DNA from 3 places in the Lysinibacillus sp. NPDC059133 genome. Region 2 is predicted to be linked to each of the others. Evidence: riboswitches for the same ligand, from Rfam matches in the RefSeq annotation. Region 2 holds a riboswitch; each other region holds the start of a gene.

Region 1 (7,719 bases), on a different contig from region 2:
TTCGCTTTCGACATAACTGAAGTTTTGTTTTATCGCTATAAATTGGATTGACATGCTATGTGAAATAGTTGATTGGAGTGGAAGCTGGGCGACTCCTTGGGGATTAGCGTAAGAGGAACGAAGGCTAAGAACATCACGTCCTGTGATAACGCCTTCGTGACCAACATCGTGTTGGCCCGAGACCCTGCAGCGAGCACATAGGGAACGAAGGCTAAGAGCATCACATCCTGTGATAACGCCTTCGTGACCAACATCGTGTTGGCCCAAGCGGCTCATCGGACGCCCCCAGGAAGCTCTGCGCGAAAGCGAAGCGTCAGCGACAAAGCGCCCAGCTGGAACGGAAATCAACCCCTCACTTTGCTGAGAGCCAGAATTTATTTGATAGGACACCTTATTCATTGAAAAATAGTTTTTTCAACAACATGAAAAGATTGTCATTCCAAATTGATGAATGGCAATCCTTTTCTATATTTATAGTTGGCCATGTCTTTCTTTTAAAAGCACATCTATTAACGAAATAAACGCTTCTAAAATATTTAGTGAGTGTTGAATCATTTCCTCTAAGTTTATAATTGACAGTTCATTCACTAATTTTTGTGCGGCCCTATGTACTAATTCATGGGGTTGTTCTATTTGTCGATATTCTGGTAAATTTCGATATTCCTCAAAATGGCCATAATACCATTCCCCAAACTTACATTGATGATGCGTTTTTATAGTTTCTTTATGGCCAGCCTTTTGAATAGCATTTCGTAAAAAGCTAGCATGATCCATTAACCTTGCTGCCAATTGGCTCACTACCGTTTGCTCTTTGGGCTTACGGATTGTAGGTGCAATAGCTTTTAACATTTCAGATACTTGATTTTGTATTATTTCCGAGAAGTCACTAGTATGAGATAATTCAGTCGTTGTTTCCGCTAAACGACCTACAGCTATTACATTTTCTTCTGATGCAGCTGTCATTTGATGAATGCCATGTGCTGCTTCTTCAATATTTTTGCTTGTGACAGTCAAATTAGCAATATTGTTCTTCATGATGCTTAAAAAGTCAGTTAAATAATGTTCAACTTGTTTGATATTGTTTATTGTATTATGTAATTTCTTATCAATGACTGATCGAATCTTCGTCATTTCTTGCAATGAACCTTTCGAGCTGCTGGCTAACTTTCCTACTTCCATCGCGACAACATTAAATCCCTTTCCATGCTCGCCAGCACGTGCGGCTTCAATAGAGGCATTTAAGGATAGTAGTTGTGTTTGATCAGCAATCCCGGTTACACTTTTACCAACATCATCCATTTTAGTCATTTCATTAGATAACTGCTCTGTTGAATGACCTCCTTTAGCCAACAACTCCTGAACCATTTCACCTTTTGAAATGGATGATTCCATTTCCTCTACAAGGAGTAATGAATGCTGTTTTATTTCTTGAATGTTTGCATTAACATTTTGCTCAACTGCAAGCATCTCTTCAGTATTTGACGACATTTCTTCACTCATTGCTGAAATATCCCCTACACCCGCTGAAACATTTTGAACCTTTAAAGCCGTTTGAAAATTAATTAGCTCCATATGCGCTAGGACAAAGTCTAAAATCGCATTTTTCACATCAATGCTTTCCTGCTCAAGTTCTAATTCCAGGATTCGCTTTTTTAATAATTGTATTTCTAAATCGTTGTTTCTCTCAACGCCTTCATCTACTGGCTTTTGAAATAAACCGAACAATACCATACAAACTCCCACCTTCCACTTGGTAAAACATGTCACTTTTTATTATATAACAATAGAATTGGATAAATTATTAAATTGATGTGAACAAAAAAAGATGTGCCCATTCCAGAAGATTCATTCTAAGTGAAGTAGTTGATTGGAGTGGAGGCTGGGCTACTCCTTGGGGATCAGCAAAAGAGGAACGAAGGCTAAGAACATCACGTCCTGTGATAACGCCTTCGTGACCAACATCGTGTTGGCCCGAGACCCTGGAGCGAGCAAAGCGAGTGAAGCGGCTCATCGGACGCCCCCAGGAAGCTCTGCTCTGCGCGAAAGCGAAGCGTCAGCGGCAAAGAGCCCAGCCGGAACGGAAATCACCCCCTCGTTTTGCCATAGAACCCTACTTTATTTAATATGACATATTAATTTCATTGACATAATAGTTTTTCAACAACATGAAAAGATGTGCCTTTTACTGACACATCTTCTTCAACATTATATGTAAAGCGCTTGTTCTAAGTTAAATTCATCATGTAATGCATTTGCTGCATGAATCATTTCGTCCTGAGGAACAACGACAGACACTTTTATTTCAGAAGTACTGACCATTTTTACAGGGATACCTTCACGACGTAGACGATCAAACATACGGGCAGCCACCCCTGGATTAGATGCCATTCCTGAGCCAATAATAGAGACTTTTGCTAAGCCGATTTCAAAATCAGCAAAACTAAACCCTAGTGATAATTTGCTATCTTCTAGGACACGTAATGCATCGGCGAACTCCTCTTTTAAAATGGTAAACGATACAGTTGGCTTTAAGCCATCAATTATTGCTTGTACGATGATATCGACGTTTATGCGATTTTCTGCAAGTATTGTGAACATATCTGCTAACGAAGCATTAGAATAAGCATCATAACCCACCGTTAGGCGAATAACGTCTGACTCATAGGCAACACCACGTACAATTAAATTTTTCTCCATTTCAACTTCCTCCTTCAATAAAGTACCTACTGTATCTTTTTCGCTCGACCGAATGGTAACTGGGATTTGAAACTTCTTTGCTATTTCTACAGCCCGCGGGTGTAAAATTTGTGATCCTAAGTTTGATAGCTCTAGCATTTCATCATAGGAAATTTCTTTTAGCTTTCGTGCCCCAGCAATCTGACTTGGATCAGCTGTGTAGACTCCATCTACATTCGTGTAAATATCTACGCGCTCCGCCTCCAATGCTGCAGCAATAGCTATCGCCGTCGTTTCCGCACCACCTTTACCGAACGTCGTAATATTCCGAGAATTACAGATACCCTGTCCCCCTGCAACGATGACGATCTTCCCCTGCATAAAATGCTCTTCTATTCGACTAGCGTCTATCTCCTCAATACGTGCATTGCCATACATGACATCGGTTTGAATACCTACCTGCCAGCCTGTTAATGACACTGCCTCATATCCTTCTTCCTGCAAAGCAATCGCCACTAATGCACTTGATAGTTGTGAGCTTGTTGACAACAATGCGTCTAGTTCACGCTTAGACGCATTGTCTGATAGATCACGAGCCATCTTCCCTAATTCTTTAGACATCCCCCTCATTGCCGCAGTGACAACGACAATCTCAGTACCTCTTTCCTTTTCTGCAATCACCTTTTTCGCAACATCTTGAATGTGCTCTGTTGATGTTAATGTAGCACCACCAAATTTCATCACAATTCTCGCCATCCTTATCATTCTCCTTTGTATTTAATCATTTAAAGTAGCTATACTTTTGCGGCTCTTTACAAAGATAACGCTGCAAACTCAAAGCGACATTAAGTTATAGGGCTTGAACTAATACGGTTGGCATCACCTCTTACATAGTAGTAACTGCCTTGAAAGAAAGCTAAAAAGGCAGCTCCCACATAACGTGAAAGCTGCCTATAACATGTACAATAAAATAACTTGCGCATGTGTGATAGCTCTCCGAAACGATTAGAATCGACAGTCTTACATCTCTTAAATGTAAAACCAGCACAGCATCGGAAACAACGATGCTCCACTTCGGCAAGATCCCCTTTCATACATTTTCACTGGACTTGTTCGTCCTCGAATGTACTACTCCTAAATCTTGCACCTCTATCATCACTAAATAGTGAATGTATTTAATTGAACCTTATAGTTTATGGATAAATAGAAACTACAAAAAACTAAGGCTCCGTACATAAACATTGCTATATTGAAGAACAATGTTATATACAACCTTAGCATACGTCTAATCCTTTGACAATGTCTCTTGTTGAAAATAAGCATGAATATTGCTAGCTAAATTAGCAGGCATTCCTGCTTCTTCTAACGCCTGTACACTTGCCTCACGAATTTTTTTGACAGAGCCAAAATGCTTAAGTAATTGCTGTTTTCGCTTTGGACCAACGCCCTCTATATGATCGAGGACAGATTGTATAGCATGCTTCTCGTGCTGCTGTCGTAAGAAGGTAATAGCAAAGCGGTGTACTTCGTCTTGAATTCGCTGCAGTAAATAGAAGCCATCACTTGTGCGCTTTAATGCAATGACTTCAGGTGGATCACCGAATAGAAGCTGTGACGTATTATGCTTTTCATCTTTTGCTAATCCGGCAATTGGAATGACAAGGCCGAGCTCATCCTCTAATACTTCTCTTGCAACTTCCATTTGCCCCTTCCCACCGTCAATTAGTACTAAATCTGGTAAAGGTAGACCTTCTTTTAATACGCGTGTGTAACGACGACGGATTACTTCCTGCATTGCCCCGTAATCATCGTGCTTGGCAGCTGTACGTGTTTTGTACTTTCGATACTCCTTCTTTGCGGGTTTTCCATCGATAAATGCAACCATTGCAGATACAGCATCTGTCCCATGCATATGACTATTATCGAAAGCTTCAATCCGTAAAGGCGTAGAAATGCTCATAGCTTCACCAAGCGCCTCACATGCTCCTATAGTGCGTTCTTCCTGACGTTCAATAAGTTGGAACTTCGCTGCTACAGCAATTTCAGCATTTTTCGTCGCTAATTCAACTAGCTCTTTTTTTTGCCCACGTTTTGGTGTAAGTACCTTAACTTCTAATAATTCCGTTAAAATATCTGCATCAATAGATTGTGGGATAAAGATCTCCTTAGGCTTAATGTGCTCTAGCTTTTCGTAAAATCGTCCAACGAACGTTAAAAATTCCTCTTCTGCCTCTTGGTAAATTGGGAAAATCGAGACATCTCGCTCAATAAGCTTTCCTTGACGGACAAAGAAAACTTGAACACACATCCAGCCCTTCTCGACGGCATAGCCAAATACATCGCGGTTAGTTGTATCACTTGAGACGATTTTTTGCTTTTGCATGACTGTATCGATATGTGCAATTTGATCACGAAATTCCTTTGCACGCTCAAACTCTAAATTTTCTGCGGCCGCTAGCATTTTTACCTCTAGCTCCTTTTTGACTTCCTCAACCCCACCATTTAAAAATTTTGTCATATCCTCAATCATATCGTGGTAAACTTCAGCATCAATATCCTTCACACAAGGGGCTAGACATTGCCCCATGTGATAATACAAACAAACCTTGCTAGGGAGTTGTACACATTTTCGCAGAGGATATAAACGATCTAGCAGCTTTTTCGTCTCACTTGCTGCATACGCATTCGGATATGGACCAAAATATTTTGCCTTATCCTTTTTCACTTTTCGTGTTGTAATAAGGCGTGGGTGTTTTTCATTTGTAATTTTTAAATACGGATACGTTTTATCATCCGTCAGCATAATATTGTACTTCGGATCATGAAGTTTTATAAGATTAAGCTCTAAAATTAAAGCTTCAATATTGGAGGATGTCACAATGTACTCAAAATCTTCTATTTCGCTTACAAGTCTTTGTGTTTTCCCTTCATGCGTACCAGTAAAATACGAGCGCACTCGATTTTTCAGCACTTTTGCTTTCCCGACATAAATAATGGTTCCTTGTCGATCTTTCATCAAATAGCAGCCAGGCTGATCTGGTAAAATTTCAAGCTTTCGTTTAATTAAATCATTCATCGCCTACCTGCCCCCTTTTTGTTCAAACTAACATTCGTTCTTTACATGCATTATGATACTTATCTCTTTATTATATAACGAAAAAAAGCCAAGCACATCTATTGATGGCTCGACTCTTTTTTTCTTACAAATTAAGCATGTTTTGCGATAAATGCTTCTAACGCTTCTTTTGGTTGGAAACCAACAGTTTTATCTACTAATTCACCGTCTTTGAATAATAGTAATGATGGGATAGACATAATTTGGTATTGCGCTGCAGTACCTTGGTTGTTATCTACATCTACTTTTACAATTTTAGCCGCACTACCTGCAGCATCCATTTCTTCAAGAACTGGTCCAATCATTTTACATGGTCCGCACCAAGCAGCCCAAAAGTCTACTAGTACTAAACCTTCTTTAATATCGTCTTGGAAAGTTGCATCTGTTGCATGTACAATTGCCATTTGAAATCCTCCTTAAACTTACTATGTTTGTAGTATAGCATGGATAAATTCTCTTGAGCGAACAATCTGCCTAGTATGCATAATTTATGAAAAACAAGGTCGAAAATGGCATTAAGTTGATTTGTTATTTAGCTTCATTTTCTTGAAAACGACCTTTAAAGACATACGTTAACGTAATAAAGAGATAAATAGCTAATGTAATACCTGTTACGATAATAGATGTTGTAAAAATAATACCAATCAGGATTGCACTTAACGCAATAATAGCTATCCAAGTTGTATAAGGGAACCATTTCACTGCATAGGCACTTGTTTTTTCCGGCTGTATTTTACGCGATTTCAAATGCGCAATCGCAATAATTAGCCAAATAAATAACACGGTATATCCAAGTGAACCCATTAGGAAATCAAAAGTTTTGCTTCCCGCAAATAAAGAAAATATTACAGCTATATATAAAGCTAACGTACACATTAATATGGCATATACCGGAACTTTCCTTTTTGATAAATAGGCAAAGATTTTAGGAACACGCCCGTCCACAGCTTGTGTATACAGAACACGTGATGAACCATAAAGTCCTGAGTTCATTGATGAAATAATGGCAAGTAAAACAACAGCGTTCATAATATGGTCAGCACCAGGAATCCCAATCATTTTAAAAACCATTACAAACGGACTTTCTGGCACCCCGTTTACTTCATTCCAAGGAATCAAGCTAACGATTATAAAGAAAGGAATTAAATAAAAAGTCACGATACGTACTAATGTACTGCGAACAGCTTTTGGCACTACTTTCTCTGGATTTTTCGTTTCAGCTAATGTAATACCAATAATTTCAGTACCACCATAAGAATAAATAACTACAAGCATTGCAGCAATCAACCCCATTGATCCGTTCGGGAAGAAACCACCATGCTCCGTTAAATTTGAAAAACCAACAGCTGTATGATTACCAAAAGTAACAAGCAATAAAATTAATCCCGCTATAATGAACACCACAATAACGGTAATTTTAATTAACGCCAGCCAATATTCAGTTTCAGCAAAAACTTTCACCGATAACAAGTTAATGGCTGTAACTAACACCGAAACAGATAATGCAAGTATCCAAATTGGATAATCTGGCAACCAATACTGAATAAAAATTGCCGCAACTACAGCTTCTGCTGCAATATTTAACACCCACATTTTCCAATAAATCCAATCTAGGAAATAAGCTGGATACTTTCCTAAAACGGCTTGCACTAAATCTCTAAATGTTCTCGCTTCGCTATTGCGGACTGCCATTTCTGCTAAACCTTGCATAACAAATAGCAGAATAATCCCACCAATTAAGTACGCAATAAGTACTGATGGCCCTGCCATATCAATGGCTGTACTACTTCCCTTAAACAACCCTGCACCAATGGCACCACCTAAAGCCATCATCGTAATATGCCGTGAGGTCATCGTTCTCTGTAATTTCTGATTGTCATTTTCCATTTCTTTACCTCCTAAAATCAACAAATGCGCTAAAGTGCTCG
Region 2 (7,719 bases):
ATCAAGTAGAGCAAAACGAGTCAAAAACATGGCTAGAAAATAAATTACAGCATATTAAAACGGCTGGAGAATATATACCGACAACGGAAGAATTAATCTTTGGTGCACGAGTGGCTTGGCGTAATAGTAATAAGTGTATTGGTCGACTGTTTTGGCAATCGCTGCATGTTGTAGATGCCCGTGATATTTCACATGAAGAGGATATCTTCAATGCTTTGCTTAAACATATTCAATATGCCACAAATGATGGGAAGATTCGTCCAACAATAACGATTTTTGCACCAGGGCGAGTTCGTATATGGAATCATCAGCTAATCCGCTATGCTGGTTATGAAACAGAATCTGGAATCGTTGGTGATCCGCATTCCGTTGAGTTTACAAAAGTATGTGAATCACTTGGCTGGCAAGGTGAGAGAACAGCATTTGATGTACTTCCGATTGTTGTACAGGTAGATGGTAGAGAGCCACAAGCGTTTATAATCCCTGACGAATATGTACTAGAGGTACCGATTCGCCACCCTGAATCTTCACAAGTAGAGAAGCTAGGATTAAAATGGTATGCAGTGCCGATTATTTCGAGCATGCGCTTCCAAATGGCAGGTATCGATTTTGAGGCAGCCCCATTCAATGGTTGGTATATGGGTACAGAAATTGGGGCACGTAATTTAGCAGATCATGAGCGTTATAATATGCTGCCCGCTGTAGCAGAAATTTTCAACCTCGATACAACCAAACAGGCTTCTTTATGGCGTGACCGAGCATTAGTTGAGCTAAATATGGCAGTTCTACATTCTTTTAAAGAAGATGGTGTGAGCATTGTAGATCATCATACAGCTGCACAGCAATTTAAATTGTTTGAGGAAGCAGAAGCAGCAGCAAATCGTGAGGTTACAGGCAATTGGACATGGTTGATTCCACCCCTTTCTCCAGCTACAACTCATATTTACCATAAGCCTTATGTTAATGTTTACAATACACCGAACTATTTTTATCAGAAACCACCTTACTAATAGAGAAAGGCAGCTCACGTTAACTTATTTCAGCGGGTGTCCAAACATCTGCTGAAATAAGATCATGAGCTACCTTTTTTAATTTACATATTCATTTTTAGAAGCCCTAAATGAACATAAGAAGAGTATCAATACTACGACAACAAATAACCAACCAGCCGTATTCCAGCCACCAAATAAATCATGCAAATAACCAAATAAGATTGGACCGATTGCAGCTAATAAATACCCTAATGATTGCGCAAAACCTGATAAATCAGCTGCTTCAAAAGCGGTACGGGTACGTAATGTAAAGAACATCATCGCTAATGAGAATGAAGCTCCTCCGGCTAAGCCTAGTAGCACCATCCAAAGTATAGCGAGGTTTGTCCATTCCATCACTAGTCCGATAAAGCCAATTAAGTAAAATGCCGTAAACATGAATACGAGAGGTCGTTGAGATGTCATTTTACTAGCGATAATAGGCACCGCTAATGCCATTGGGACTTGTGAAAATTGCATGATGGAAAACATCCATCCTGCACGATCTGCAGCTAATCCTTGTGCTATATATATTTCAGGAATCCAAGCAGCGGTTGTATAGAATAATAATGACTGAAATCCCATAGTTCCCGCTACTGCCCAAGTAACAGGTGATTTCCATAAAGGTGTACGTTTTTTCGTAGTTTTAACATTAGGTTCAGGCTTATTAAATTTCAACTGTGGAATCCATATTAAAATAGTTAACGCCACGAGAACAAGTGCGACTGCCAGTGCACCTTGCCAGCCAATTGATGAATGGGCAACAGGATAGCTAATGCCAGCACCGAGTCCAGCTGTCAAATTCATCGACATTGTGAAAAATGCCATAAGTAAACCTACGTGAAAGGGAAACTTCAGTTTAAGCAATCCTGGAATAAGTACGTTACCGAATGAAATGGCTATACCAATTAGCGCAGTACCAAATACGAGCAAACTAGTTGTTCCGAGGGAGCGTATTACAATCCCTAACGCCAAAAGAATAGTCGATAAAAATAATGTTAGTTCTAGCCCGATTTTACGTGCGACAATTGGTACAAAAGGTGAGATGATTGCAAATGCTAACAATGGGATTGTTGTTAGAAAGCCCGCTAGTACATTGGATATGCCGAGGTCTTCGCGGATAAAGGAAATAATAGGTCCAACAACTGTTAGCGGCATCCGTAATGTCGAGGCAATACAAATTACGCCGATAACTAATAATAAGGTTGTACCTTTCCAATTAATTTTCCTGCTAGGATAAGTATCGGTATGTTCATGAGTAGCCAAATAAATCCCCCCTGTTAGAACAATTATGATTGAACCACTATACCACTTTATCACAATAATAAAAATAGTAGAAAATTCATAAAATATAGAATGTTACTTGAGTTATTGAAATGTCATAGGTTGTATGTTAGAATAATATCCATCGTAAATTTAATAATTATATGCCTCATGTTTATAATGAGGTAGAGGTCGCGGTATTTAAGAGTATGCTAATGGAAATGACAAGCATTAGAGATATTAGTTGAAAGGAAATACCGCCGAAGTGTGAGGGGACTTGAAAACCTCATGCTGGGGCTGTCTCCGAAAGGAACAGAACTGTCACGTTTGAACAACGTGTTGAGCTATCATTTTGAAAGAACAGAGGATTTACTTAGCCATCACAGCAACGTTCATGTGATGGCATTTTTTTGCCTCTTATAAAAGGAAGGAAGCTATATCATGAGTGAAATAAAAGTCAATCAGCTCGGCCATAAAGCGCCTAAGCTGAAAAAGGAATTAAAAAGCCGTCATATTACAATGATTTCATTGGGCGGTACAATCGGTACAGGATTGTTCTTAGCTAGTGGTGGTGCCATTGCACAAGCAGGCCCTGGCGGTGCACTACTCGCCTATGCATTAATCGGTATCATGGTGTATTTTTTAATGACGAGCTTAGGCGAAATGGCAGCTTATATGCCATCATCGGGTTCATTTAGTACGTATGCTACAAAATTTGTAGACCCAGCTCTAGGCTTTGCGCTTGGCTGGAACTACTGGTACAACTGGGCAATTACAATTGCGGCAGAAATTTCTGCTGTATCATTAATTATGAAATATTGGTTCCCAGATAGCTCATCAGCACTTTGGACTGTTTTATTTATTGCTGTCGTTTTAACGTTCAATCTATTATCGGTAAAAAGCTATGGTGAAAGTGAATATTGGTTTGCCATGATAAAGGTTGTAACTGTCATCATTTTTATTATCATCAGTTTCTTAATGATTTTTGGTATTTTAGGAGGAAACGCTCCGGTAGGCTTTACGAATTTCTTTATCAGTGATGGACCATTCCACGGTGGATTTCTTGCTACATTTGGTATTTTCTTAGCTGCTGGATTCTCGTTCCAAGGGACAGAGCTACTTGGAATAACAGCAGGTGAAACAGATGATCCTGGTAAAAATATTCCGAAAGCTGTTAAGTCTGTTTTCTGGAGAATTCTTTTATTCTATATTTTAGCGATCGGTGCAATTGGGCTGCTGATTCCATTTACAGACTCACGTTTGCTATCTGAAGATATCGCTGTTTCACCATTTACACTGGTGTTCGACCGTTTAGGAATTGCCTTTGCTGCTTCATTGATGAATGCTATCATTTTAACGGCAATGCTGTCAGCAGGGAATTCAGGGCTGTACGCATCTTCTCGTATGCTTTGGCAATTGGCAGTAGATGGACATGCACCGAAATTTTTCGCTAAACTAAGCCGTCGAGGTATTCCGATTTACGCATTACTGGCGACTTTAGCTGTAGGCTCCCTAGCATTTTTAGCTTCATTCTTTGGTGATGGTGTAGTCTACATGTGGCTTCTAAATGCCTCTGGGATGTCTGGCTTCATTGCTTGGCTAGGAATTGCATTTAGCCATTACCGTTTCCGTCGAGCGTTCGAGGTACAGGGATTAGATCCGAAATTGCTGCCGTATAAAGCAAGGCTATTCCCATTCGGCCCGCTATTTGCCTTTACGGTTTGTATGATTGTTGTTATTGGACAAAACTACAATGCCTTTATGGGTAATACAATAGACTGGTATGGAGTCTTTGTCTCCTATATCGGTATTCCACTGTTCTTATTCTTATGGCTTGGCTATAAAATCAAGCATAAAACAAAAATGCATCCATTAGAGCAATGTGATTTAAAAGTCGAATAATAAAAAATAAAACTGTCCTGTGAGTCATAAAAATGACTTGCAGGGCAGTTTTTTTAGTTAAATAATAAATTTGTAATTCTAGATGTACAATCAAAATACTCCAAATGAACGATTAATCTTTAAGCTCCAAAACCTCGTACCCCCATAATTGCAATCATCGATCCGTAGATGACAAGAATAAGCAAAATGATGAGTAATCTTAAATATTTAGATATACCTTTTTGTTTTGATCGAATTCCGGATATCCCAAAATATATACTCATTATCCAAAGTAGAGCACCTACATAAAAGTAAATCCCAAAAAATACCGTTCTTACTTAATGAACTAGCATAAAACAATAACAATCCGATAATACAAAATGCAATAGAAAAAAACTGTAATTCCTTCTAAAAGTCATTTCTCCAGTCCTTTCTAAATTATTTGGATTATTGCTAACAATATACCAACCAATACATATGACAAATCTGCATTTTAGGCTTCAGATAAAATTACTGGAGAGAATAAAAAGAGGACTTTAGTTTCTCGAATCGTCCCCACTTTTGGTGCACAACCTTAATATGGTAAAATGATAGATAAATAACACATCATCAAATTTTGGGTAGGACATTTGTTGAAACGTATACCATGCATATAAGTTGATTGGAGTGGAGGCTGGGCGACTCCTTGGGGATTAGCGATAGAGGAACGAAGGCTAAAACCATCACGTCCTGTGATAACGCCTTCGTGACCAACATCCTGCTGCTGACGCTTCGTTAGCACTACGCTTTCGCGCAAAAAACATCTGTTGCCCCAAGCGGCTCATCGGACGCCCCCAGGAAGCTCTGCTCTGCGCGAAAGCGAAGCGTCAGCGGCAAATGTTTTATCTGTGCGAAAGCGTAGCGACAGCAACAAATGTTTTATCTGTGCGAAAGCGTAGCGACAGCAACAACAAAGCGCCCAGCTGGAACGGAAATCAACCCCTCTTTGTGGTGATGATCATAGTAATGACAAGTCATATATAGACTGCTTTATATTAGGAAGAGGTGCATGAACGTGCAAAAGCATATTTTACTAGTAGAAGATGACGAAGCCATTCGTGAAATGGTAGAAAGCTATTTAACAATGGAGGGATTCCATGTTACCACTGCAGTAAATGGAGAAGAAGCCTTACAATATTGTTTAAACAAACCCTTTGATTTAGTGATTTTGGATATTATGATACCGAAGCTTAATGGATTAGAAGTTTTAAAGATTATACGAGAGCAAGCATCACTTCCAATTATCATTATGTCAGCCAAGGATAGTGATGTTGATAAAGCGTTAGGGTTAGGATTAGGGGCAGATGATTATATTGCCAAGCCGTTCTCGATGCTGGAATTTTCGGCACGTGTTAAAGCCGCAATTCGAAGAGCTACGAAATACTCCAGTCAAGTAGAGGAGAAGAAAGATATAGTAGAGATAGACAACTTATCGATCGACCTAATTAATTTTTCAGCTGAGAAGAATGGACAACAAGTAAAGCTCACATCAAAGGAATTTGCTATCTTAAAATTATTCGTGACAAATCGTAATCGAGTTTTTACAAAGCAGCAAATATATCAATTGATTTGGAATGATGCTTACTATGGAGATGAAAATATTATTAATGTACATATAAGAAGATTGCGCGAAAAAATTGAAGACGATCCATCCAATCCTAGGTATATTAAAACGCTTTGGGGAATCGGCTATAAATTTGAAGGGTAAACATCATGATGATTATATTTCTATTACTGATTATTGTGTTACTCGTAGGAATTATTATTTTTCAAGTGAAAGCAAAAAAACAACAAGATGCTACGATTCAATACATGCATCAAAAACTGCAAGTAATCATTGATGAACAGTCGAGCGAAAAGGTTTTAGTATCGACAGCTAATCAAGAATTACAGCAGTTACTGATTACGATGAATGCATTGTTAGACCACAATCAAAAAGTGTTGGTAACGCATCGGAAAATGGAAAGCTCCATGAAAAAGATGTTGGCCAATATATCACATGATCTTAAAACACCTTTAACAGTTGTACTAGGTTATACGGAAATGCTGCAGCTTAATCAGGCACTTAGTGACGAGGAGCGGCAACGATTACTCACTGGCGTTCATTCGAAAACATTGGAAGTATTAAAAATAATCCATACATTTTTTGATCTGGCAAAATTGGAGGCTGGAGATACAGATTATCCAATGACGAAAATTAATGTAAGTGAAATTTGCCGGAAAAATATTTTATCATTTTACGATATGATCACGTCGATGGGACTAGAGATTGATATAGCAATACCAGAGATATCCTTGAATGCACTTGGCAATGAAGAAGCGTTAGATAGGGTTCTGAATAATTTATTGTCAAATGCTATTGCCTATGGGGCGGCGGGAAACATTATTGGACTTACAGTAAGAAATGATGATACGAATATTTTTATTGATGTATGGGATCGTGGTAAGGGAATTGATGAATATCATATTGATAATGTTTTTGAAAGAATGTATACGCTTGAGGATTCCAGAAATAAATCCTTCCAAGGGAGTGGTCTTGGCTTAACGATTACAAAACGTCTAGTAGAATTAATGGAGGGCTCCATCCAGCTTTCCAGTATCCCATATGAGAAGACTATTTTTACAGTTTCTTTAAAACGAATGACATACTGAGCAGTCATGCTTGTAGAGCATTTTAATTGCTTTACAAGCTTTTCTTATGCGCTTAAGAAATTTGTAAGAATCAAGTAATAAATTAGAGAGTTTCATTTTTTATAATAAGGATAGTTAAATTTAAAGGAGAGATTTACATGACATATATTGTGAAGACAAATCAGCTTACGAAAGTGTTTGAGGGGAAAGAAGTCGTTTCGGCTGTTACTATGCATGTGAAAAAGGGAGAGATATACGGTTTTTTAGGTCCTAATGGTGCCGGGAAAACCACTGTCATGAAAATGCTGACTAACCTTACGAAGCCAACGAGTGGAGATATTGAAATCTTTGGTGAGAAATTACACGACCGCTCATACGAAGTGCTGAAAAGGATGGGGACGATTATTGAATATCCGATTTTTTATGAAGATTTAACAGCACTGGAAACCTTAGAATTACATTGCGAATATATGGGCTATTATGACAAGAAAGAAATTGCGCATGTTCTAGATTTAGTAAAATTAACAAATACGGAGAATAAGCGAGTGAAAGACTTTTCTCTTGGGATGAAACAACGATTGGGTATTGCACGTGCAATTATTACGAAGCCGGAATTACTTATTTTAGACGAGCCGATTAATGGACTAGATCCAGTCGGCATTAAAGAACTTCGAGAGCTATTCAAGATGCTTTGTAAAGAGTATGGCATTACCATTATGATCTCTAGTCACATATTGGGTGAAATTGAACAATTGGCAGATACAGTTGGGGTTATTAAAGATGGAAGATTAATTAAGGAAGTATCAATGGACGCTGTCAATCGTAGTCAAACAGATTATATTGAAGTGACTGTCAATGATGGGGAAAAGGCTGC
Region 3 (7,719 bases), on a different contig from region 2:
GGAACGTTACTTACAAATGTCAGCTGAAAATAACTGGTTCGTAGCAAACTGCTCAAACGCAGGTAACTACTACCACTTATTACGTCGTCAAGCAGCATTGTTAGGTACAGAAGGCGTTCGCCCACTTGTGGTTGTATCACCTAAGTACTTACTTCGTCACCCATTAGCTGCAGCGAATGCTGATCAATTAGCAAATGGTTCATTCCAAGAAGTAATGGAGCAACCAGGCCTAGGTTCAAAACCAGAAGCTGTAGAACGCATTGTTTTAGGTTCAGGTAAAGTCATGATCGACATTGCAGACCGTATTAAAGACGGTGAAGGCTTCGATCACCTACACATTGCTCGTGTAGAACAACTTTACCCATTCCCAAAAGAGCAAGTTGCTGGTATTATTGCAAAGTATCCTAATGTTAAAGAAATCGTTTGGGTACAAGAAGAACCTAAAAACCAAGGTTCTTGGAATTATGCATTAGAAACATTACACGACCTTTCAGAAGGTAAAAAGCTACGTTATGTAGGCCGTCCTGCAATGAGCTCGACTTCTGAAGGTGATGCAGATTCTCATAAAGCAGCTCAAGCCGCACTTGTAGAAGAAGCAGTTGCTGAGCCTGTAAAGGTTAAATAATCACATATTAAATTTTTGAGAGCCGGGCTACTTGCTTAGGCAGTAGCCCTTTTATGTGCACCAATGCACGTTAATTAAAGGAGGAAATGAAAGTGGCTGAAATTAAAGTCCCTGAATTAGCAGAATCGATTACAGAAGGTAGTATCGCACAGTGGGTAAAAAAAGTGGGCGATCGCATTGAAAAAGGTGAATTCATCGTTGAACTTGAAACAGATAAAGTAAACGCTGAAATCATTTCTGAAGAAGCGGGAGTATTAACTCAAATTTTAGCTGAAGAAGGCGATACTGTACTTGTAGGTCAAGTTATCGCAGTTGTTGAAGCTGGCGAAGGTGCAGCACCTGCTCCAGCAGCACCAGTTGAGGCAGCATCTCCAGCGCCACAAGCGGCACCTGCTCCTGTTGCAGCAGCTCCAGTAGTAGAAGAAACTTCTGGTGAGCGTGTAATCGCATCTCCAGCAGCTCGTAAACTTGCTCGTGAAAAAGGTATTGACCTTGCTGCTGTATCTCCAGTAGATCCACAAGGCCGTGTACGTGTACAAGACGTAGCAGCTCATGGTACAGCTCCAGTAGCGGCACCACAAGCATCTCCAGCAGCACCTAAAGCAGTTGCAGCAGTAGATGAATCACGTGTGACTGTTGAAAAAATGAGCCGTCGTCGCCAAACAATTGCAAAACGCTTACTTGAAGTAAAACAATCTACAGCAATGTTAACAACATTCAACGAAGTAGATATGACAAACGTTATGGCTTTACGTTCTCGTAAAAAAGACCAATTCTTCGAGTCAACTGGCTCAAAACTTGGTTTCATGTCATTCTTCACAAAAGCTGTAGTTGCAGCACTTAAAAAATACCCATACGTGAACGCACAAATCGCTGGTGATGAAATTCACTTAAACAACTTCTTTGATATCGGTGTAGCTGTATCAACAGAAGAAGGTTTAGTAGTACCAGTTGTACGTGACGCTGACCGCAAAAACTTTGCTGAAATTGAAGATTCAATTGCAGACCTAGCTAAAAAAGCACGCGACAAAAAATTAGGTTTAGCTGATCTTCAAGGTGGCTCATTCACAATTACAAATGGTGGGGTATTCGGTTCATTAATGTCTACACCTATCATGAATGGTACACAAGCTGGTATCCTTGGTATGCATACTATCAAAAAACGTCCAGTTGAAGTGAATGGTGAAGTAGAAATTCGCCCAATGATGTACTTAGCTCTTTCTTATGACCACCGTATTATCGATGGTAAAGATTCTGTAGGCTTCCTTAAAACTATTAAAGAACTACTTGAAAACCCAGAAGATTTATTATTAAATTCTTAATACCTGAGTTTGTTAAAACCTTGCGAAACATTTTTTCGCAAGGTTTTTTTATGGAACATTTGAGAAAGTAAAGGTTAAAGTAATCTGAACAATGGAAACGAAGCGACGTAAAGAAGAGCCGAAGTGACGGAAAGAGAAGCTGAAATGACGGATAAAAGAGCCAAAGAGACGGATAGGACTCGAAGCGACGGAAAGAAGGGCTGAAGCGACGGATAGAGGAGGCGAAACGACGGATAAAAGAGCCAAAGTGGCGGATAGGACTCGAAGCGACGGAAAGAGAAGCTGAAACGACGGATAAAAGAGCCAAAGAGACGGATAGGACTCGAAGCGACGGAAAGAAGGGCTGAAGCGACGGATAAAAGTGCCAAAGAGACGGAAAGAAAACGAAGCGACGGATAAAGCATTCGAGGCGATGGAAAGAAGGGCTGAAACGACGGATAAAAGAGCCAAAGAGACGGATAGGAAACGAAGCGACGGAAGAAGAGCCGAAGTGACGGATAAAAGAGCCAAAGTGACAGATAGGACTTGAAGCGACGGATAAGGCAATCAAAGCGACGGAAAGGAAACGAATCAAATCAACGGATAGGTTATCCCAACGTTTGCGAAAGTTTCATAAAGATGCATATAGTGCAAAGACTATTATTTTTACTGATCAACAATTTCTTTTGAATTAATAGAAAGTAAGTTAAGTATTAATTATTTGCGGATTTTCTTTAAAAAGGATAAAAAACCCTAATATTGTAATTAGTCAGAAAAATAATAAAATTATCTTGACGAATAAGTTAGTTTTATAGTAGTATCTTAATAATCAATTAAATATTCAAACCTCACGTTTTTTCTATTGTGAGGTAGAGGCGCGGTATTTATTAGTTCATTGTTGAGTAAAAGCAAGCGAAGACGCAATGAAGAAGGATCTATCGCCGAAGTGTAAAAGGAGCTCGTACTTTTATGCTGGGTCTGCAGTGAATAAGTGCAGGACTGTCCTAGTAGATTTTTTCCAGGTTTACTAGGTTGTGCTATCTCGGAATGATGGAATTATAGTGAGGATTTGGGCAACTGTTGAAAAGTAAGACCTAAGTTCAGAGCTTAGGCTTTTTTAGTACAGTTGTCTTATTTTTTTACAGAAAAAGGGGGAGTTTTACATGAAAAGAAAATGGTTAGTAGTAATGTTGACCGTAGTGACTGCAATTTTGCTAGCTGCATGTGGTACTAGTGACAAGAAGGAGCCATCGTCATCTAGTAATGACGGGGGCAATACGAGTAACGAGGAAGCTGGCGGCGAATTCCGTATTGGGATGGAAGCAAGTTATGCTCCGTTTAACTGGACGCAGCAAGGTGATGCAAATGGCGCAGTAAAAATTGCCGATAATGCAGAATATGCAGGCGGTTATGATGTACAAATGGCGAAAAAAATAGCTGAAGGCTTAGGAAAAGAATTGGTTATCGTAAAATTGGAATGGGATGGCTTAGTACCAGCTCTACAATCAAATAAAATCGATGCTATCATTGCAGGTATGTCACCTACTGAAGAACGTAAGCAAACGATCGACTTCACAGAAAACTACTATACGTCTGATTTTGTAATGGTTATTAAAAAAGGTAGTAAATATGAAAAAGCAACATCTATCCAAGATTTCTCTGGTGCAAAAATCACATCACAGTTAAATACATCTAACTACACTGTTATTGATCAAATCAAAGATGTAAAAAAACAAACAGCAATGGATAGCTTCCCAGCAATGCGAGTAGCATTAGAAGCTGGAAAAATTGATGGCTACGTAGCAGAACGTCCAGAAGGTATTTCCGCTGCTGCTGCAAACGATAAATTCACATATGTAAAATTTGAAGAAGGCTTCGATACAGATATTTCAAATACATCGATCGCAGTTGGTTTACGTAAAGGTGATGCAAATCTTGAAAAGATTAATGAAATCTTAAAAGGTATTTCTGAAGATGATCGCCAAAAAATTATGGAGGAAGCCATTCACCAACAACCAGCAGCACAATAATATGATTGCGCGGGCTAGCTGCTAGTCCGTGCAATATCATTATACTATATTAGAATCTTTCTAAATAATAATAATGTCTTAGCTAATTGTTTCATATGATAAAAGAAACAGGGGCCCAATGAAAATGGTAGATAGCTAAGACGATTGTAAAGAAAAAGCAACATGACGTTGTTAGGAGGTACATCATGAGTCTTGAATGGATTATTTCTATAATTGAGAACAACTGGCAAATGTTTTTACGAGGTGCGTATTATACACTACTTATTTCTATTAGTAGTACAATTATTGGTGCACTTATCGGATTTTTCATCGGAATTATGCATACCATTAAAGTTCGTAAAAAGGGTGTAAAATTTTATAGCTTAAAACTCATTAATTTTATACTAACATGCTATGTCGAATTCTTCCGTGGTACACCAATGATTGTACAAGCAATGGTTGTATTTTACGGCTTAGATATAGCATTTGGTATTGATATGCACTTTATTACGGCAGGTATTTTAGTTGTTTCACTAAATACAGGCGCTTATATGGCAGAAATCGTGCGTGGCGGTATTGTTTCAATTGATCAAGGACAGTACGAGGCTGCATCGGCAATTGGTATGAATCATGTTCAAATCATGCTACATGTTGTATTACCACAAGTTGCCCGAAATATATTGCCTGCAACAGGTAACCAATTAATTATGAACATTAAAGATACAGCAGTTTTAAACGTTATTGGGGTTACGGAATTATTCTTCCAAACAAAGTCGATTGCAGGTAATAACTTCCGCTATTTCGAATCCTTCTTCGTAGCATGTGTCCTTTATTTCATCATGACATTCACAGCATCAAGAATTTTACTGTATGTAGAAAAACGGCTGGATGGACAAGATGCCTACCAAAAAGCACAGAAAGAAGCAGTATAGGGGGGCTCATAAATGACAGTTATTAAAATAGAGCATTTAAGTAAATCATTTGGGCGTAACGAAGTGTTAAAGGATGTAAATTTCCAAGTAGAAAAGGGCGAAGTTGTCTGCTTAATCGGTTCTTCAGGATCTGGTAAATCAACATTACTACGCTGCATTAATTTACTGGAAACACCAAGTGGCGGTCAAATTATTTACAAAGGTGAAGATATTTTAGATGAAAAACATAATATCCAGGAATACCGTACACATTTAGGCATGGTATTCCAGCAATTTAACCTATTCAACAATCATAATGTGCTGAAAAATTGCACAGTTGGTCAAATGAAAGTATTAAAGCGTTCGAAGGCAGAAGCCGATGAAATAGCGCTAAAATATTTACAAATTGTTGGTATGGATCAATACGTCAATGCCAAGCCACGACAGCTATCTGGCGGTCAAAAACAACGTGTAGCGATTGCACGAGCATTGTCAATGAGCCCAGAAGTAATGCTGTTTGATGAACCGACGTCAGCCCTTGACCCAGAAATGGTGGGGGAAGTTTTAAAGGTAATGCGTCAGCTAGCAGATTCCGGAAATACGATGTTAATCGTTACACATGAAATGGAATTTGCCAAAGAAGTAGCAGATCGCGTTGTCTTTATGGATAAAGGTGTTATTGTAGAGGAAGGCCCTCCAGCACAGGTTTTAGTAAACCCTCAGCATGAACGGACAAAAGAGTTTTTAAAACGGACATTAAAATAAAGTTCGGTTACAATAACAAAAAAAGTGAGTCCAAATTAATGGGCTCACTTATTTTCTAGAATTCCATTCTGCGTATATAATAAAGCAAATTGCAAATGCAACGGCTAGTATAAAAAACCATTGCGGTACACTACCAAAACTCATGTTAACACCTCTAAGTAAAATTTTTATTAGTTATCTTCATTTATTAGGGGACTCCCAACTCTGCATGTAATGGGATGAGACCTACAGTGCATCTACTGAATGAAGATCATGCCTCCTGACGCATTGTTTATCTGTGCGAAAGCAAAGCGACAGCATCAATTACGCCAAGACGAAATTGATATAGTTAAAAAAATGGATAGTTACGGAGAAAATATCGTCTTCTATGGTTTTTTTCTCCACAAGAGTACAAAAATATTATAAAATAAGTTGTAGACATTAGCTTCGTGCTAGTAAAGAGAGGTAGAGAGATTATGTTACATTTAAAATGGAAAGATGCTGCAACTGTACGTACAGTTACTTGTAAGCATACAAATGCATCAAAATATTTAGTTTCAAACGTATTAACAGTAGGGAATCAATATGATGTAAAAAATGAAACAGAAGAATTCATTTTTATTATCGATAACACTGGTAATATTGGTGGCTACTATAAAGATTATTTCGAATAAGTAAATCAATTTCGCCTTGGTGTCATTGCGTCCGGATTGTGAATTGTGCACGCACAGTTCATTCCTGGGCATCCACCGAAGGCTTTATTTTCATTCAATAGGTTTGAATGAAAATAAAAGGGTGGTTCAGATGATTTCTGAGCCACCCTTGTTTGTTGGAAAAACGAAATCATTCCCTCTTGAAGGCCTTTATTTCAGTAACATCCTGTAGATGCTCTTTTTCCTGCTCGGAAGCCGTATGAAGGTCAAAGACATCTTGGATAGCTGATTTCAGCTCATGCTGTGTTTCTTTGAATTTTGATACTTGCTGTTCAAAAGAAGGGCTCGTAAAACGATCATGTGTACGAGATAATCTTTCTTCTAGCTGCGCGTAGCGATGATCCATATGCATAGATAACATCATAGCTAACTGATTTTTCCAAAGTGGTATAAGGGTAACGATTGAAAATTCTATTTTTTCCGCTAGTGTTTGATTGGACTGTTGGATCATGCGTATTTGTGGTGCAGTTTGTAAGGCAACCTGCTGAGAAACTTGTAAGTCATAAATACGTTGATCTAGACGTTCGATTTGAGCGGCAAAGTCATTAAGCTGTTGGATAGCTAGAGGCTGTTTCGCGGCCTGTACACTAGTCACCTTTTCAGGAAGTTCCACTTCAATGGCTTGATGCTTCTTCATTTGTCCTGCTGCAATAGCAGTCGCTAACTCTTCAAAGTATCCTCTATTATGTGCATACAGTCCTTCTAGCATTTCTACATCTTTAATCATTTGAAGTTGTGCACGTTCAAGCTGAACACCAATTCGTTCTACTTGGATACTAATACGTTCAAACTCCGTTAATGTTTGCTTAACAGTAGGCTCAATTTTACCAAACATTTTTTTAAAAAAGGACTGTTTTTTTGGTTCTAATGCGTTAGGGTCTACTCGGTCTAACGTATGCATTAATGAGTCTAGCATTTGGCCGATTTTTGTGACATCTTTCTGTTTTACTTGTGCAAGCATTCGATCGGCAAATTGAGAAAGTGATCGCTGTGAATCTTGCCCTAAAGACAGGACTGATTCGAAGTTTGTCAGGTCAAGCTGACTAGCAAATAGAAGTGCACGACTTTGTGCAAGAGGCGATAGCGTTTCATACGTCGCCATCGCCTCATTATTTGTAGTCTCTAAATAAGATTGCACAAGTGGGGAAATACCTTGTATTGTATTTAGTTGAAATGCGTGATCATTTGCCGTCACTTGTCATCGCCTCGCCACTCCAATTGTTCTTTTCGTCGTATATTTGAACGATTCGCAAATTCGATTTCCATTTGAAGATGGTCGATGTCGTTGGAAAGCGCATCCTTTAAATCAATTTGAATCGTATCATTCAAATCGGTAAGTGTTTCTCTTGTTTTTGATAATGTAATTTGGATTTCCTTATCCTTCACAGGCTGCCTTGATAACATCGTATATTTATC

The links. A riboswitch is a leader RNA that binds a small molecule or an ion and turns the genes downstream of it on or off. The one in region 2 is predicted to bind lysine.
Positions count from the first base shown of each region.
Region 1: another riboswitch for lysine. It lies ahead of ACFXN8_RS02740 (aspartate kinase); the one in region 2 lies ahead of ACFXN8_RS25485 (amino acid permease).
Region 3: another riboswitch for lysine. It lies ahead of ACFXN8_RS06675 (transporter substrate-binding domain-containing protein); the one in region 2 lies ahead of ACFXN8_RS25485 (amino acid permease).

Region 1 is NZ_JBHZDH010000003.1:40,015-47,733, forward strand. It holds gene ACFXN8_RS02735 (methyl-accepting chemotaxis protein) at 472-1,731, opposite strand; gene ACFXN8_RS02740 (aspartate kinase) at 2,206-3,432, opposite strand; lysine riboswitch at 3,658-3,836, opposite strand; gene uvrC (excinuclease ABC subunit UvrC) at 3,962-5,752, opposite strand; gene trxA (thioredoxin) at 5,884-6,195, opposite strand; gene ACFXN8_RS02755 (amino acid permease) at 6,320-7,678, opposite strand.
Region 2 is NZ_JBHZDH010000091.1:1,032-8,750, reverse strand. It holds gene ACFXN8_RS25495 (nitric oxide synthase oxygenase) at 1-1,010, shown strand, start outside; gene ACFXN8_RS25490 (CynX/NimT family MFS transporter) at 1,089-2,297, opposite strand; lysine riboswitch at 2,473-2,649, shown strand; gene ACFXN8_RS25485 (amino acid permease) at 2,736-4,196, shown strand; gene ACFXN8_RS25480 (response regulator transcription factor) at 5,230-5,922, shown strand; gene ACFXN8_RS25475 (sensor histidine kinase) at 5,931-6,866, shown strand; gene ACFXN8_RS25470 (ABC transporter ATP-binding protein) at 7,004-7,719, shown strand, end outside.
Region 3 is NZ_JBHZDH010000008.1:85,083-92,801, forward strand. It holds gene ACFXN8_RS06665 (2-oxoglutarate dehydrogenase E1 component) at 1-625, shown strand, start outside; gene odhB (2-oxoglutarate dehydrogenase complex dihydrolipoyllysine-residue succinyltransferase) at 718-1,947, shown strand; lysine riboswitch at 2,789-2,974, shown strand; gene ACFXN8_RS06675 (transporter substrate-binding domain-containing protein) at 3,090-3,956, shown strand; gene ACFXN8_RS06680 (amino acid ABC transporter permease) at 4,142-4,867, shown strand; gene ACFXN8_RS06685 (amino acid ABC transporter ATP-binding protein) at 4,880-5,611, shown strand; gene ACFXN8_RS06690 (DUF6501 family protein) at 6,067-6,264, shown strand; gene ACFXN8_RS06695 (toxic anion resistance protein) at 6,434-7,498, opposite strand; gene ACFXN8_RS06700 (5-bromo-4-chloroindolyl phosphate hydrolysis family protein) at 7,495-7,719, opposite strand, start outside.